4 regions of the Robertmurraya sp. DFI.2.37 genome follow, and region 4 is predicted to be linked to each of the others. Evidence: riboswitches for the same ligand, from Rfam matches in the RefSeq annotation. Region 4 holds a riboswitch; each other region holds the start of a gene.
What was found. Region 4 has a riboswitch for S-adenosylmethionine ahead of PZE06_RS22515 (methionine ABC transporter ATP-binding protein). Riboswitches for the same ligand answer to the same signal wherever they lie in the genome.
Positions count from the first base shown of each region.

Region 1: linked by a shared signal. The riboswitch ahead of PZE06_RS18305 (LLM class flavin-dependent oxidoreductase) and the one ahead of PZE06_RS22515 (methionine ABC transporter ATP-binding protein) in region 4 are both predicted to bind S-adenosylmethionine.
Region 2: linked by a shared signal. The riboswitch ahead of metK (methionine adenosyltransferase) and the one ahead of PZE06_RS22515 (methionine ABC transporter ATP-binding protein) in region 4 are both predicted to bind S-adenosylmethionine.
Region 3: linked by a shared signal. The riboswitch ahead of PZE06_RS13255 (methionine ABC transporter ATP-binding protein) and the one ahead of PZE06_RS22515 (methionine ABC transporter ATP-binding protein) in region 4 are both predicted to bind S-adenosylmethionine.

Region 1 is NZ_JARGEJ010000041.1:10,918-15,209, forward strand. Features, by position in the region: gene PZE06_RS18300 (ATP-grasp domain-containing protein) at 1-304, opposite strand, end outside; gene PZE06_RS18305 (LLM class flavin-dependent oxidoreductase) at 320-1,369, opposite strand; SAM riboswitch class I at 1,476-1,579, opposite strand; gene PZE06_RS18310 (GNAT family N-acetyltransferase) at 1,913-2,446, shown strand; gene PZE06_RS18315 (aminopeptidase) at 2,609-3,538, opposite strand; gene PZE06_RS18320 (IclR family transcriptional regulator) at 3,601-4,292, opposite strand, start outside.
Region 2 is NZ_JARGEJ010000026.1:38,579-42,870, forward strand. Features, by position in the region: gene PZE06_RS14630 (thiol-disulfide oxidoreductase DCC family protein) at 132-515, shown strand; SAM riboswitch class I at 615-757, shown strand; gene metK (methionine adenosyltransferase) at 1,148-2,350, shown strand; gene PZE06_RS14640 (hypothetical protein) at 2,457-2,942, opposite strand; gene PZE06_RS14645 (DUF3169 family protein) at 3,092-3,769, opposite strand; gene PZE06_RS14650 (helix-turn-helix transcriptional regulator) at 3,766-3,972, opposite strand; gene PZE06_RS14655 (gamma carbonic anhydrase) at 4,200-4,292, opposite strand, start outside.
Region 3 is NZ_JARGEJ010000022.1:35,545-39,836, reverse strand. Features, by position in the region: gene PZE06_RS13265 (MetQ/NlpA family ABC transporter substrate-binding protein) at 1-269, opposite strand, end outside; gene PZE06_RS13260 (methionine ABC transporter permease) at 323-994, opposite strand; gene PZE06_RS13255 (methionine ABC transporter ATP-binding protein) at 984-1,997, opposite strand; SAM riboswitch class I at 2,288-2,396, opposite strand; gene PZE06_RS13250 (carbon-nitrogen family hydrolase) at 2,523-3,311, opposite strand; gene PZE06_RS13245 (pyridoxal phosphate-dependent aminotransferase) at 3,393-4,292, shown strand, end outside.
Region 4 is NZ_JARGEJ010000069.1:7,210-11,501, reverse strand. Features, by position in the region: gene PZE06_RS22520 (O-acetylhomoserine aminocarboxypropyltransferase/cysteine synthase family protein) at 1-1,142, shown strand, start outside; SAM riboswitch class I at 1,576-1,679, shown strand; gene PZE06_RS22515 (methionine ABC transporter ATP-binding protein) at 1,892-2,920, shown strand; gene PZE06_RS22510 (methionine ABC transporter permease) at 2,910-3,578, shown strand; gene PZE06_RS22505 (MetQ/NlpA family ABC transporter substrate-binding protein) at 3,590-4,292, shown strand, end outside.

The sequences.
Region 1 (4,292 bases), on a different contig from region 4:
CTAAGTATTGTAAGACCTTACTCACTTCCAACCTTAAAGCATTCGGCCCATTTATAACGGTACGGTCATGTGCTTCAAGCCAGGCCAATACTTGCCCGGAAAATTCGGCTGCAAAACGATGATCACGTGTATGAGAAGAAGCACTCATTCTGCTGTAGAAAATTCCTTCTGGTGGCTCTGTTGATAAATCCAACATCCCTTCATCTAAATGCCATTCTTCATATGGAACACCTAATTCCTCTAACCTTCTAGTTAAATGGACTGTCCACTCACGATTCTCATGGATGACATATACCTTACTCATTCTTATCGCTCCTCTCTAGCTTTTTATTAAACTCCGTTTTTGTTCGACTAATGGCATTACCTGCCTTGAAAATCGCTCCATTTCCTCAAGTTGAGGAGAAAACTGTAATAATAATAAATCTAACCCTACTTCTTCATACTTTAAAATGCGCTCTGCAATTTGCGCTGGTGTTCCTACAAGGTTTGGTCGAAGCCCGCGATTAGAAACCGAGTAATCCTGTAATTGAATTTCTTGCTCTAATTGTGATTTAGTCGTAAAGTCTTTAAAGCCAGCATAAGCGCTAGAGTCTTTCACGTTCGTGATTTTTTCAAGCTCAGCCAAAGCCTCTTTCTCTGTATCTCGACAAATTACATAGGCAGCCATTCCAAAGGAGCTGAATGGAGCATTACTCGTTTGCTCACGCCGTACCTTCATATCGGTTATTTTTGCCTCAATTTCTTCAACTGTTCCACCATGCATTACATAAGCATCACATTTTTCTGCAATGGTTTGTTTCCCCTTTTCGCTTTCCCCGCCTGCATAGAGAATTGGATTAGGTTTTTGCACAGGCTTTGGAGCAAGCTTCGTGCCACTTAGGTTGTAGAATTGACCAGAATAATGGAACGTTTCTTCCTTCCACAATCCTTTTAAAACGTCGATAAATTCTTCCGTCCGTGCATAACGCTCATCATGCTCTGTAAAAACCCCACCATATTGACGTGCTTCTTCTTCCCACCATGCTGAAACCACATTAAGAGTAAAACGACCGTTACTAATACGATCAATATTTGCCGCCATTTTTGCAGCTACGGCAGGATTGTGAAAGCCAGGGCGTATCGCCGTCATGATCTCAATTTTATCGGTCACCGCTGCGAGTCCAGCTGCAGTGGACCAGGCTTCTAGAGAGGCATGTTCCGGTCCTTTAATATCATTTAAATATAATTCTGCGATTAAAGTAGTCGAATACCCCCATTTTTCAGCCGATTGCACAACCTCCTTCGCATAATCAAAGGTTGCTGGCATCTTTTCATCTTCAACATTACGCAACCAACCGCCAAACATCGGTAACCAAAACCCATATTTCATTTCTACTCTCTCCCTGCCATTCTAATTAGATAGTTTTCCCATTTATTAAGTTGGAATTGTTCATACATAAAAAGCTCTCCTTCTTAGAAGAGAGCTTTTAACTCCCTTCTCATCTTTCAAGCACAACGCTTGTTGGAATTAGCACAGTATTCCGCAGAACCTGTTGCCGAGGCTTCAAAGGGCCAGTCCCTCCACCTCTCTTGATAAGAAGAAAAATATGATTTGATAATGTTGTATAAAAAGATAAAAATGTTGCAAATATTCAATACATGTTGTCAGAAGCATTGCTTTTAACTAAAAAGCAGCAACGTGAAATAAACTAAACTAAGGTGATAATAGTTTAAATTTAACCAATTGTCAATTAAATTTTTCGAAACTCTAAATATTTTGTCATCATTCTAACTGCGAAAGAGAAGGGCTATATTTTACAAGCGATTTCTAAAAAACTTGTATGTTATACTAAAAATACTAAAGAATGAAGGGACTGAACTATGCGCAGATATCAATATTCATCCCCATAAAACATATTCTGGAGGTAAAATATTGATTACAGAACTTAAATCACCACGCTTATTTTTAAGAAAAATGAATGTTTTAGACAAAGCTCAACTTTTTGAAATTTGGTCTGATCCTGAAGTAACGAAATATATGAATATTGATCGCTTTACAAGCATGAAACAAGTTGAAGAAATGATTCAATTATTTGATACACTCTCACAAAATAATGAAGCGATTCGCTATTCAATCATCGAATTAGCATCAGAGGAAATAATAGGCACTTGCGGCTTCAATGCTATCGACTATGACAATGCTAAAGCGGAAATTGGCTATGATCTGAGGAGGAAATATTGGGGGAAAGGTTACGCTGCGGAAGCCATGACTTCTCTCATTCATTATGCCTTCAACGATTTAAACATAAATCGAATCGAAGCCAAAATTGAACCTGAAAACAGAAATTCCATAAAACTAATTGAGAGACTTGGGTTTAATTATGAAGGAACATTAAGAGAAGCAGAGAAGTCGAAAGGGCAATTTATTAACCTCAAGCTTTATTCCAAATTAGCTTCAGACAAATAACATTCGGAAGAGTGGTTTACACCACTCTTCTTTTTTCGCCTATCATACATTCATCATTCACTGAATGGTTGCCCACCCTTTTTTAGCATAATAAAGAGCGTTACAACTGAATAATCACTCGGTAAAAAAACACTTCTTTGAAAAGGGATAATACAAATGAAACTAAAGCGAAGATAATATTTTCTCCGCATCAATCCATACAATCGGCTCTTTCATGACGCAGTCGATATGTACACCAGCTTCTGTTCTACCACCAAAGGATTTATTGCTTCCGAATGCAATATGTACAGTTCCAAATACTTTTTCATCTTCTAAAACGTTACCTGTTAACCTCGCTTTTTTATTGGTACCGATTCCAAATTCAGCGATCGTCCTACCGGCTCCGTCACCTAATAATTCCAATAATTTTTGCCCTTTTTCACCCGTAGCGTGAACCAATCTACCTGCTTCAATTTTTAACATAACCGGTTCATCAAGGATTCCTATGTTACTGATCGAACCATCGATTAGCAAGCTGCCATTTGCAGAGTCTTCGATCGGTGCTATATAACTTTCCCCTGACGGCACATTCCCCGATTCTCCTTTTTCCTTAAAAACCCCTGTACTTCTAATTCCTTTCCTTCCTTTAATAGAGAAAGTCAGCACATGTCCAGCTTTTTCTATTCTGACCTCATCACCTTGATCTAAGCGGTGAGCATACATTTCCGTAAGTTCTTGTACTTCATTATAATCAGCTGTGATTGCACCATTTTCCAGCATATCTATTGAAATCCCCGGCATCGTCGCTATTCTCGCACCAGATTCGGACGCATTCTTTCGTGCATTTGTATGTGTCAACGAATGTTCTGTTACGCATAATATAACGTCAGCAAATTTCATTAAAGAACTTATCATTTGAGGAGGTTCTTCACCGGATTTATTTCGAGTTGGCATTTTGACTAGAACCGTTTCTTTTGAAACCCTTTTACTTGCTTGATAAAATAAGTTGGCAATTTCCTCTTTTTCGTCATCCGTAATAATGAGAACGGATTCATTTGTTTTGAGTGTTAGGTTTTGTAGCAAAACTGACTGTGCATTTTCTATTAAACTCATATTTACTTTCTCCTTTCTTCACAAAGAGAGCTAGATATATTAAAACTAATGCTCCGTTCTCTTTAAAATAAACCAAAGTTGGCACCGTGTTTTTCTACCACTTTTTCAACTTCATTTTTCGCATCTTGTAATTTTGTAATAAACATTTCGATCTGTTCATCGTTTATGCGGTATTTTGGGCCTGACACAGTAATGGAGCCAAATATCGTATTTTTATAGAATACCGGCATTGCAACAGCAATCACATCTTCCGTATATTCACCTTTGCTTACTGCATATCCGTTTTTAAGAATTAACTCCAAATCTTCCTTAATTACCTTTGGGTCTACCATTGTTTTATCCGTGTATTTAATCAGTTCCCGTTCTAAATATTGCTCGATATATTCTGACGGCATATGTGCCAATATGGAGCGATATGAAGCGCCAGCATATAAGGGAGAGCGACTTCCAATTGAAACGGAAAATCTCACCGTTGTTCTCGCTTCTACCGCATCAAATGTTACCGCCTCATCTCCATCCTTTATCATCAAAAATGTTGATTCATTCGTGCTTTCACTTAAATCTTCTAAAATAGGATGTATTAGTTCGTTTATGTTGAAAAGCTCTGATACCGTATTTGCAAGTTCCCATACTGCGAACCCAAGAGAATACTTCTTTGTTTCTTTATTTTTGATTAAAAATTTGTGCTTTTCGAAAGTCTCTAAAATTCGATAGGTTTTCGTATGGTTTTCATTTAATGCAGCAGCTAATTCTC
Region 2 (4,292 bases), on a different contig from region 4:
TCTCATTAGTCTATACTAATTCGTGGAAAATGCCACTGAATATCCAAAAAGTTTCAATGGTTAAGGAAAATTACTAGAGTTCTTTTAGCAATACGATGATCATAATATATTCATTCTTTAACAGGAAGGGAATGGGAAAGTTGGAAATTGTGGCATTATATGATGGAAATTGTGCGTTATGCTTGAGAACAAAGACTATATTACAAAAAATAGATTTATTTAAAAAAGTTACTTGGCTTTCTTTACAAGAGTTTGAGGAAGTTCAAAAGGATGCTAGATTTACAGCAAAGGAATTAAGAAGTGAGCTTCATATTCTTCTTCCAAATCAACGGGTGCTTAAGGGATATAAAGCTGTAAGAAGAATTTTGCTCATTAGCCCTTATACATTTATCTTTGCAAGTATATTATATTTGCCTTTTCTGCATTTCATAGGAGATCCTATTTACAGGTGGATTGCCCGAAATCGGCATTTATTTTTCAAGCAAAAATGTGATGATGGAAGTTGCTCCTTATAGTGAATCTTTCGCCATGAAAATGAAAAAATTAAAAGAATTATTCCATAGCTGTTGACACATATGCACTCGTTCGTTATGATCTACACTTGAACGGATACTCTCTTATCCCGAGTAGGTGGAGGGACAGGCCCTATGAAACCCAGCAACCGGTTATTAAGTTCAAGATTCTGTTGGAATCCTTGAAAGCTTTGATAGCAATGGTGCTAACCTGAAGCAAGGATAAAGTCCTTGAACGATAAGAGTGAAAGGCGAGAATTGTTTACATACTCCTTTCCTCTTCTTAGGAAAGGTTTTTTTGTGTTTAGTGCAAGTGGTTTATCATCTAACAAAACTAAGAGTTCTTTAAGTTTGCCGGTGATGGGCAGCAAGGAGAGCTCCTTAGAAAGATAAGCTGCATTAGATTTGTGGTGAAGGCACCTTGTACTTTTCAATATTGTAAACAATTGAATGAGTTTCAAGATGGCAGAACGATTATTTGTTCTCAACATAATATGAAATGAGTTCTTCAACCCTTTTTATGAATTCTTGAAAATCATCATAAAAACTCCATGTTTATTTCATACTACATAGGGAATGAGTTCCGTATCAGCGTGGGGGAAAGCCCTCGTACTTATAGATGAGGAGGAAGTCAGATGTCAAGAAACGCGCGTTTGTTTACTTCTGAGTCAGTTACTGAAGGTCACCCAGATAAAATTTGTGACCAAATTTCTGACGCAATATTGGATGCGATCTTAGCAAAAGATGCTAATGCTCGTGTTGCTGCTGAAACTTCTGTCAATACAGGACTTGTTTTAGTGGCAGGAGAAATTACTACTTCTACATATGTAGATATTCCAAAGATTGTCCGTGAAACGATCAAAGAGATTGGATATAATCGAGCCAAATACGGATTCGATTCTGAAACTTGTGCAGTATTAACTTCGATTGATGAACAATCCCCCGATATTGCTATGGGTGTTGATCAAGCTTTGGAAGCACGTGAAGGCAGTATGACGGATGAAGAAATTGAAGCAATTGGTGCAGGTGACCAAGGATTAATGTTTGGGTTTGCTTGTAATGAAACAAAGGAACTTATGCCGCTTCCGATTTCACTTGCGCATAAATTATCTCGCCGTCTAACAGAAGTTCGGAAAGAAGAGATTCTTCCTTATCTTCGACCGGATGGAAAAACACAAGTGACCGTTGAATATGATAAAAACAACAAGCCGGTCCGCATTGATACCATTGTCATTTCAACACAGCATCACCCTGAAATTACCCTTGAACAAATTCAGCGCAATATTAAAGAGCATGTGATCAGTCCGGTTGTTCCTAGTGAATTAATTGATGAGAATACAAAGTATTTTATCAATCCTACTGGACGATTTGTCATCGGGGGTCCTCAAGGGGATGCAGGCTTAACAGGTCGTAAAATTATTGTAGATACTTATGGTGGTTATGCTCGTCATGGCGGCGGTGCATTCTCTGGTAAAGATCCGACAAAAGTGGATCGCTCTGCAGCCTATGCTGCCCGTTACGTAGCGAAAAATATCGTTGCTGCGGGGCTAGCTGATAAGGTAGAAGTACAGCTAGCTTATGCGATTGGTGTCGCACAACCAGTGTCTATCGCTGTCGATACATTTGGAACAGGGAAAGTAGACGAAAATATTTTAGTCGAAGTAGTTCGCCATAACTTCGATTTACGTCCTGCTGGCATCATTAAGATGTTGGATTTACGCCGTCCGATTTACAAGCAAACAGCTGCTTACGGGCATTTTGGTCGTACAGACATCGACCTTCCGTGGGAGCGTACGGATAAAGCTGATGCTTTGCGTGAGCAGGCATTAAAGGGTTAAAAAGAGGGGGCAGAATTCTCTTTAGTTCCTATCAGACTGCAGACAAACTCGATATTCAAGATTGTCTGCAGTTTTATTATCACTCTGTCAAAGTTTAAAGCTGATATTACTCAATATAGTCAATTAATTTTGCAGGAACCTGTTCAAAAATATAAAGTTCAGGCTTATTAAAAGGTTTGTGCTTTAAATAGTCAGACAGAGTCATCATACTTTTCCAATACTGTTTCATTAACTCCTCCTTTGATGGTAATCCCTCAACAAGGGCCCCGTTACCCCCATCATATTTATCCTCAAGATAAGCAAATAATTCGCTTGATATATCGAAGTTAAAAACTAAGATCTTATCACTAAACATAGGAAAACGATAATACGGTTTTTCATATGGCTCCAAATCTGCACCGAAGGCTACTTTAAAATCAATCCATTTTGGTAAATTCGTTGGTCTGCAACGCTCCGTTAATTCTGGAAAGAAATTAGCACCCCTTGAATACCATCTTGTTGCGGTTCGATGCGTTAATCCTTCTTTTAAAACCTTTTCCGAACTTATATTTTCTCCGAACTCATTTTGAATAGTCATATGATATAAATACAATCAAGCTCCTCCTTTTTTAAGCAAATCTTACCCGGTAGTTGACCAAGTAGTTTTGTTTACAGCGTGAATCTACATAATCTAAGTGTATCATTGTTTCCATATTTTGTATTGGATTTTCATGATGATTTCTTTGAGGATGCTTTCCAAAATTATTTCAGTTTATTTGGCTTTAGGCTAGTCGTGTAGCTTATTTGTATAAGAATGAGTAAAATGCCGATGCCGATTATACTTATTAATTGAGAGTTTCCGCTAAAAATAGAATAGTACATGAGACCGGATGCTAAAATAACAAGGCCCCAAATTAAAAATGAATATACTTTAAGCAAGCTTTTTAAGATGACATATTTTTCACCGTCATCAAATTGGTCAATTACTTCTTGATTATAATGATTGGACTGCGGATTAGGGAATTGAAAGTTTGGATTTGTGATCTTCATAAGCTGAGGATTAGGAAAAAAATTAAAAACAGAAATAATCATTAAAGCAAAGCTCCAAAAAGGCACACTTGGTGCTGTCTCTCGAAGTAGTAAAAAGCCAATAAGCAGTCCGATAAAGGAGAGAGAAAGTGCCATTTGAATAAAAGAAGTGCTCGTATATGCTTTTCTCTCTAAAGCAATATAGTGGGAATCTTCTTTATCTTTTTCCACTTGTTGTTGACTGCCACGGATAATTTTATAGAATTGAAACCTAGCTATGATTAAAAAAAGAAGTATCGCTATATTTACTAGCATTAAAAGATTTGCATCAAGCGCTCTTTCGTTAAAATGAGAAATTAAATCATTGAGTGCAAATAAAAAGATGATGATGTAAATAACTAAGATTTTCATGATAGCTCCTCCTCGCTAAAAATAAAAACATTCTCTATTGGTTCTTGAAATACTTTGGCGATTCTTATTGCAATCAATAATGATGGCATATATTCATTCCTTTCAATTAGACTGACTGTTTGTCGAGAGATTCTTGCTTTTTTTGCCAGCTCCGTTTGGTTTAGTCCATCTCTAGCTCGCAATTCTTTGAGTCGAGTTTTCATCGTATCACCTCGTATACATAGTAAATTATCTTTGTCCTTTTGACAAGTATAATAGTCAAAAAGACAAAGATAATTTTCTTTTTTGTGAAAAATTTATTATATATTTGGTTTACCTCTTATAAATGCCAAAGCCTCGCAGCTAATGAATTAGCATCGATTTTATCAGCAATATGGTCATGAATAAAAAAAGAGACGCATTGAATAAATGTCGTCTCCAAAAAATGTTTTTATTTGTTTTGCTGCAATTTTTTATAATATTGCCCTTTCTCAGCGTATTCTCTTGTTATTCTTTGCATATCTTTAATATCATCTAGCGTAAG
Region 3 (4,292 bases), on a different contig from region 4:
AATAGATTTGCTTGAATATCACCATTATCCAATGCGTTGTTTGGCTGGATATAATCGCTAAATTCAATCACCTTCACTTTGTATCCTTTTTCCTCAAGGCCTGGGATAATTGCCTTCTTTAGCATGTCACTGTACGGACCTGCTGTTGCCCCGATTTGAATTTCCTTTGTTTCTTCGCCTTCAGCAGCAGAATTTGAGTCGTTGCTCCCACATGCTGCTAAAAACCCTAGTACAAACAATACAAATGCTAATTTTACCCATTTTTTCATCTTTTCTTCCCACACTCTCTCTCGTAAATTTCTTTTATATCAATATATAAATGCTATCTCTTATCTACAACTTTTGCGATAAAATCACCAAGGATTTGAATCACTTGAACTAAGATGACGAGGATAAGAACTGTCGCTATCATGATCGTATTATCATAGCGATAATAGCCGAATCGAATGGCCAAATCCCCAATTCCCCCACCTCCAACAGTTCCAGCCATTGCTGAAAAACCAATTAAACTAATAAGTGTTAACGTAACACCAGAGATAATTCCTGACTTTGCTTCTAAAAGAAGAACATCTTTAATAATCATCCACGGTGTCGCTCCAGCCGCAATAGCTGCTTCAATAACACCTTTATCAATTTCTCTTAACGCCGTTTCTACTATGCGTGCAAAAAAAGGAATGGCTGCAACCGAAAGGGAGACGCTTGCCGCCGCTGGACCAATTTGAGTACCAACAATAGCTTTAGTGAGCGGAATCAGCGCTACTAATAAAATGATAAAAGGGATTGAACGAACTAAATTTACGATAAATCCTAAAATACTTTGAACAGCTTGATTTTCCCAAAACAGCCCTTTATCTGTGATATACAATAGGATGCCAATTGGAAGTCCAACAATGACAGCAACGGCAAGAGAAATTGATATCATGTAAATCGTTTGGAGAAAGGCTGTATTAATATCTGGTAAAAGTTCGACGAAATGTCCGAAATCAAACCCCATCTCGCAACACCTCCACCTCTGCATCACGCTCTTCAATATATTTTAGCGCCTGTTTAATTTCTTCTCTTTCACCCTTTAATTCCATTACAAAAATGCCAAGCGGTAAATCTTGAATATACTCAATAGAACCATGCAAAAAATTCCCCTTAACTTGATATTGTTGTAATGTATCTGAAATAACACCTTCCCCTGCAACCTTTCCACGGAACGTTACTTTTACGATCGGACCTTCACAGCTATTAGCAATGGTTTCAGGAATATCATAAGACACCACGCTTGCAATAAATTCCTTGGCAAGCTCTGTTTTCGGACTGGCAAAAATATTGTATACAGCCCCTTCTTCAACAACTCTTCCTTCCTGCATAATGGCCATTCGATTACAAATTTCTTTCACTACATTCATTTCATGTGTGATTAAGACAATGGTGATCTTTAATTCTTGATTGATTTTCTTAAGCAAATTCAATATTGATTTTGTAGTTGTTGGATCAAGAGCAGATGTTGCTTCATCGCAAAGTAGCACTTTTGGGTTGTTGGCTAATGCTCTTGCAATTGCTACTCTTTGCTTTTGCCCACCACTTAACTGTGAAGGGTAAACATCCCGTTTCTCGGAAAGACCAACCATTTCAAGAAGCTTCTCCACTCTATCAGTTCTTTCCTTAGCAGGTACCTTTGCTGCCTTTAAGGCAAAAGCAATATTTTCATAGACTGTTTTCTGACTAATTAAATAGAAATGTTGAAAGATCATCCCAATTTTTAATCGAGCTAATCTTAATGCTTCACCACGTAGCACAGTTAGGTCTACTCCATCGACAGTTAAGTGTCCAGTCGTTGGACGCTCAAGTAAATTAATGCAGCGGAGCAATGAGCTTTTGCCAGCACCAGAATAGCCGACAATCCCATAAATCTCACCTTTTTCAATGGATAGTGAGACATTATCAACACCATTAACTTCGCCCTTTTTTGTTTTGTATATCTTTGAAAGATTTTGAATTTCTATCATACACAAACCCCATTTTTCACATACTTAGTAAGAAGCTCCTTTTGAGCAATTAAGATTGAAACTACTCTGGTCTGCTTAGAATGCTCCTCTAGCAGCCTTTCATTGACAAAGATAACGGCCTAAAGGAAATATGAACCCGCGATTGCAGTTCTTCCGTAGTAGATATCGAACAGATCGACCTGACGTTTGCAGAGATACAATTTAAAATCAGGCAACTTTCACGGAATAATCTAGTAAACAATTAAAAAATGCGCCCTTCTACTGAAAGACGCATCGAAATACTATATCTCGACTTATCTTTCAGAATGTATAACCATTCTGCAGGAATTGGCACCTTCCCAAAAAAAGGGGGTTGCCGGACGTCATAGGGCCATGTCCCTCGGTCACTCTGGATAAGTTTGAAAATTTTAATTAGAATGTAATTTAGATAATACTAGTGGACAAATTATCTGTCAATAGTTAATTGATTCTTTATTTTTATGTGATGCGCTTACATCGCGGATATCAATCCGTTTCAGAAAAAAATTATTTTTTAAGAGAATACAATTCCTCACGTCTATCTGCAAATACGGGAATCCTTTGCCGCACATCTTCCACTTCCTTCATATCTATTTCCGCGTAAAAAATACCTTCTTCCTCTTCGTTCGTGACGAGGAGCTCTCCCCATGGGCCAATGATCATTGAATGTCCATTAAATTCATTGTCTGGATCATTTCCGACACGATTAACGGCAACAATATAGCATTGATTTTCAATTGCTCTTGCCTGGAGTAATAATTGCCAATGATCAATTCTCTTTTTCGGCCATTCAGCAGGAACAAAGACTACTTTAGCACCTTGTAATACATGAGTTCGGATCCATTCAGGGAATCTTAAATCATAGCAGATGACTCCAGCGCATTCCACGCCGTCAAGTTGAAATCGGTTAAGCTTTTGCCCCGGCTCCATATAAAGGTGTTCATCCATCAGCTTGAACAAATGAGCTTTATCATATTCAGAAGTCACGCTACCTCCTCTTTCAACGACATACATCGTATTATAGAATCTCTCACTCCGCTTTGTTGCAACAGATCCCCCAACAATATTTACTCGATGTTGATAAGCAAGCTCCTGTAAAAACTGTTTTGTCCTCTCTCCATTCTCATCTGCTATTCTATTAAGTTCAGTTAAAGCATAACCTGTATTCCACATCTCAGGTAAAACTATCGTATCACTTCCGTTTTTTGCTGCCTCTTCTATATAATGTTTAACAGCAGCAAAGTTTTTTATCGGTTCACCAAATTCGATATTCATTTGTACACATGCAATTTTCATAATTGCCTCCCTCTAGACATTTTTATTTAAAGATTATAGAATTTGATATAAAATCGCAAATACTTTTTAAAGGTGGAACATATGGAATATTCCGAAAGATTAAAAATGCTACCCGTTCAATTTTTTGCTAGTCTCGTAAAAAAAGTAAATAAAGCCATAGCAGAAGGCAGAGATATTATCAATTTAGGACAAGGTAATCCCGACCAGCCAACTCCAAATCATATTGTTAAGGCACTTCAAAATGCTGTTGAGGATCCAAATATGCATAAATACTCACCCTTTCGCGGCCTACAGGAATTAAGAGAAGCCGCTGCCCATTTCTACCAAACTCACTATGGAGTTGAAATCGATCCAAATCAAGAAGTTGCCATTCTTTTCGGTACAAAAACTGGTCTTGTTGAACTTCCACTTTGTTTATTAAATGAAGGTGATTTGATGCTTCTTCCCGACCCTGGTTATCCTGATTATCTTTCCGGGGCAGTGCTTGCTAACGTAAAGTATCATTTATTTCCACTCAAAGCAGAAAATCAATTTTTGCCTGATTTTAAATCCATTGCAAAAGAACAGGTCGAGGCAGCTAAACTGATGTATTTAAATTATCCCAATAATCCAACGGGAGCGACAGCCGATCTGGCATTTTTTGAAGAGACCGTTCGTTTTGCTAAGGAAAACCATATAACCATTCTTCATGATTTTGCTTATGGTGCAATTGGCTTTGACGGCAAGAAACCAGTAAGCTTTCTTCAAGCAGAAGGAGCAAAAGATATTGGAGTTGAAATGTACACATTATCGAAAACCTATAATATGGCTGGATGGCGTGTTGGTTTTGCAGTTGGCAATGCAAAGATTATAGAAGCATTAAACCTCATTCAGGATCATCTTTATGTTAGCTTATTTCCAGCGATTCAGAAGGCTGCTGTTTCAGCATTAACAGAAGAACAAACTTGTGTAGTCGAGCTGGTTGCCCGTTATGAGAAACGA
Region 4 (4,292 bases):
ATACACGTATCCACAATCCAACGATCACTGTTTTTGAAGAACGAGTTAATCTCCTTGAAGGAGGAGTTGGCGCACTTGCTGTTTCTAGCGGAATGGCAGCCATTACATTGTCGATTCTGAACATTGCCGGTGCAGGGGATGAAATTGTTGCTGCAGGGAATCTTTATGGTGGTACGTACAATTTATTTGCGGTCACACTCCCGAAATATGGAATCAATGTGAAGTTTGTTGATGCAACCGAACCAGATAATTTTAGAGCAGTGATTACAGATAAAACCAAATGTATTTTCGCTGAAACAATAGGAAACCCAAGTTTGCGGGTCCTTGATATTGAAGCAGTTGCAAAGATTGCCCATGAAAATGGAATTCCTCTTATCATTGATAACACTTTTGCTACCCCTTATCTGTGCAGACCGATTGAGCATGGTGCAGATATTGTTCTCCATTCGGCAACGAAATGGCTTGTTGGAAATGGCACGACTCTGGGAGGAATTATTGTAGATGGAGGGAATTTTGATTGGCACTCTAAGAAGTTCCCTGGTTTTATCGAACCAGATCCAAGCTATCATAATCTTGTCTACAGTGAAGCGCTTGGTCCAGCTGCCTATATTACGAAAGCACGGGTTCAGTTACTAAGAGATATGGGCCCAGCCCTAAGTCCACAAAATGCATTTCAATTTGTTTTAGGACTGGAAACTTTGCATGTGAGAATGAAAGAACATGTCGCCAATACAAAGAAAATTATTGAGTATTTGCGCAACCATCCAGCAGTAACGTGGATTTCTTATCCTGGGGATAAAGAGCATTCAGATCAAGAACTTGTCGCAAAGTACCTGCCGAAAGGGGCTGGTGCAGTCGCAGTGTTCGGAATTGCAGGTGGAAGAAAAGCAGGTGCAAAATTAATTAATCATTTGCAGCTTTGGGCACATGTGGCCAATGTTGGAGATGCAAAAAGTTTAATCATTCATCCAGCAAGCACGACCCATCAACAGCTTGATTCGGCAGGGTTAGAAGCAGCAGGCGTTTCTGAGGATTTAATTCGTCTTTCAGTAGGAATTGAAAATGTAGAGGACTTAATTGAAGATTTGGAACAAGCAATTGAAGCAGCCACAGGTCAAAGCTCTTTAACGACAAATGCGTAAAGTATAAATTGAAAGTAATTGTTAGAAATAAATAGCTATATCGATTGGTTAGCAACCAGTCATGATGATGATTGAAATCGATGGTTTTTATGTGAAGGCTTTACTTATAGGTAAAAAATATACTAAGAGGAAATTGAAGGAAATGTTTCGCCAGGCAAAAAAACACTCTATTTATGATCGAGATTTTCCAAGTCTTTTTTGCAGACTCAATAATTTTGATGTCATCCCATATTCAAAGGAAATTGAGGGTGACTTCGTTTTGGATATAGATACAGAAAGAGTTTACATTCCATCTTACTTAAAGTTCTAACTTTTTTGGCTTAATAAAATTATGTGAATTGGGTTGAAGTGATTCATATTTTCATTGACATGTTAGTTTATCCATGATATGATAACACCCATATTCGACCATGGAATTTAATTTAATAATGTGCTCTTATCAAGAGAGGTGGAGGGATGTGCCCGATGAAGCCCGGCAACCGTCAAGTGATTGAAATGGTGCCAATTCACACAAAGCATTGCTTTGATAGATGAGAGAAAGGACATTTTATAACGCATGCCTTTCTGCTTGTCTGCAGGAAGGCCTTTTTATGTAGTTTGGAGACGAGAATTATTTCCATGTTGAAGCAACATGTTCTTATGAATGAAAAAGGCTTATGAGTGAAAGCTATGAATGGCATAATTGGCATTGCTTGTAAAACTTGGTTATCTCATAAGAATAATAGGATTTAAAAGTAGGTGAATAATATTTGATTTCCATACAAAATGTGAAAAAAGTGTACTCTTCTCTCAAAGGAAAAGTTGTAGCTGTTGATGATGTCAGCATCCATATAAATGCAGGTGAAATCTTTGGTGTAATTGGTTACAGCGGTGCAGGTAAAAGTACACTAATAAGAATGCTTAACGGCTTGGAAATTCCAACGGCAGGCTCTGTCACTGTTGCTGATAAACAAGTGTCGCAAATTAAAGGCCAAGAACTGCGCAAAGCTCGTCAAGAAATCAGTATGATTTTCCAGCATTTTAACTTACTTTGGTCTAGGACAGTTCGTGAGAATATTGCTTTCCCATTGGAAATTGCCGGTATTCCCAAAAACGTCAGACTTAAACGGGTGGATGAACTGATTAAGCTTGTTGGCCTTGAAGGTCGAGAGGATGCCTATCCTTCGCAGCTAAGTGGTGGTCAAAAGCAAAGGGTGGGAATTGCACGGGCATTGGCGAACAATCCTAAAGTGCTGCTTTGTGATGAAGCGACTTCTGCACTCGATCCACAAACAACAGATTCTATTTTAGAGCTTTTGGTCGATATTAATAAACGCTTAGGTTTAACGATTGTTCTTATTACTCATGAAATGCATGTTATTCGCAAGATTTGTCACCGGGTGGCTGTTATGGAAGATGGAAAAGTGGTTGAGACCGGGAAAGTATTAGAAGTATTTAAAAATCCACAGCAAAAAATTACCAAGCGATTTGTATCGCAGGTGACGGAACCAGAAGAAACGAAAGAAACGATTGAGCATTTACTTGAGCGTTACCCTCAAGGTACGGTCATCCAATTAGGGTTTGTTGGAGAATCTGCAGAACAGCCGCTAATTACAAATCTTATTCGTAATTTCGAAGTGACCGTTAATATTTTGCAAGGAAAGATTTCGCAAACGCAAAACGGCTCATATGGCACATTGTTCATCCATATTGACGGAGATGGTTCAGAAATTTCAAAAGCGGTTGATTTTATTAAGTCCCAGCAGGTTGGAGTAGAGGTGATAAAACATGATAAATGAGCTCTTTCCAAATGTGAAATGGGATAAAATGTGGGAAGCAACAGAAGAAACGCTGTATATGACGGGAATTTCAGTAGTCGCAACCTTTATTATCGGTATTATACTAGGTTTATTACTTTTTTTAACAGCCAAGGGGAATATTTGGGAAAATGCTTTTGTGAATAAAATTATAAGTGCGTTTGTTAATGTGTTTAGATCGATTCCTTTTATTATTTTGATTGTTCTCCTTATCCCATTTACGAAGTTCTTACTTGGAACAATGATTGGGGAAAACGCAGCATTACCAGCATTAATTGTTGGAGCGGCACCCTTTTACGCAAGAATGGTTGAAATTGGCTTAAGAGAAATTGATAAAGGAGTTATTGAAGCGGCACGATCGATGGGAGCTAAAACGAGCACGATTATTTGGAAGGTGCTGCTGCCTGAATCAATGCCTGCGCTCGTTTCTGGTATTACGGTGACTGCGATTGCTCTAGTTGGCTATACAGCAATGGCTGGAGTTATCGGAGCTGGTGGACTAGGAAACCTTGCTTACTTAGAAGGATTCCAACGTTCTAGAAGTGATGTTACATTAATGGCAACGATTATTATTTTAATCATTGTATTTATCATCCAATTTATTGGAGATTTCATAACAAATAAATTAGATAAACGATAGGAGTGTTTATTATGAAAAAATGGTTAACTATTGCATCTTTTGCACTAATTTTATTTTTAGCTGCATGCGGGAGCACGAATAATGATACTGCAGATGACGGTAATGCGGATGGAGAAGGATCTGCAACTGAAACTGAAGAAACAACTACGCTTGTTGTGGGAGCATCAAATGTTCCACATGCTGAAATTTTAGAAGAAGCGAAGCCAATGTTAGCTGAAGAAGGAATTGAACTCCAAATCGAAACGTTCCAAGATTATGTTCTTCCTAACCAAGCATTAGCGGGTGGAGACTTAGATGCGAATTATTTCCAACATATTCCTTATTTGAATGCACAAATGGAAGAGCATGGCTATGATTTTGTTAATGCAGGTGGAATCCATATCGAACCTATCGGTGTGTATTCAAAGAAATATGATAGCTTAGATGCTTTACCTGATGAGGCACATATTATTATTAGTAGCTCTGTTCCAGATCATGGTCGTATTTTATCTCTACTTGAAAAAGAGGGTTTAATCACTCTTAAAGAGGGTGTTGAAAAAACAACAGCAACCATTGATGATATTGTCGATAATCCGAAGAACTTACAATTTGATACAGAATATGAAGCTTCACTTCTACCACAAATATATAATAACGATGAAGGTGATGCTGTTCTTATTAATTCTAACTATGCAATCGATGCAGGATTAAATCCAATTGAAGATTCTATCGCAA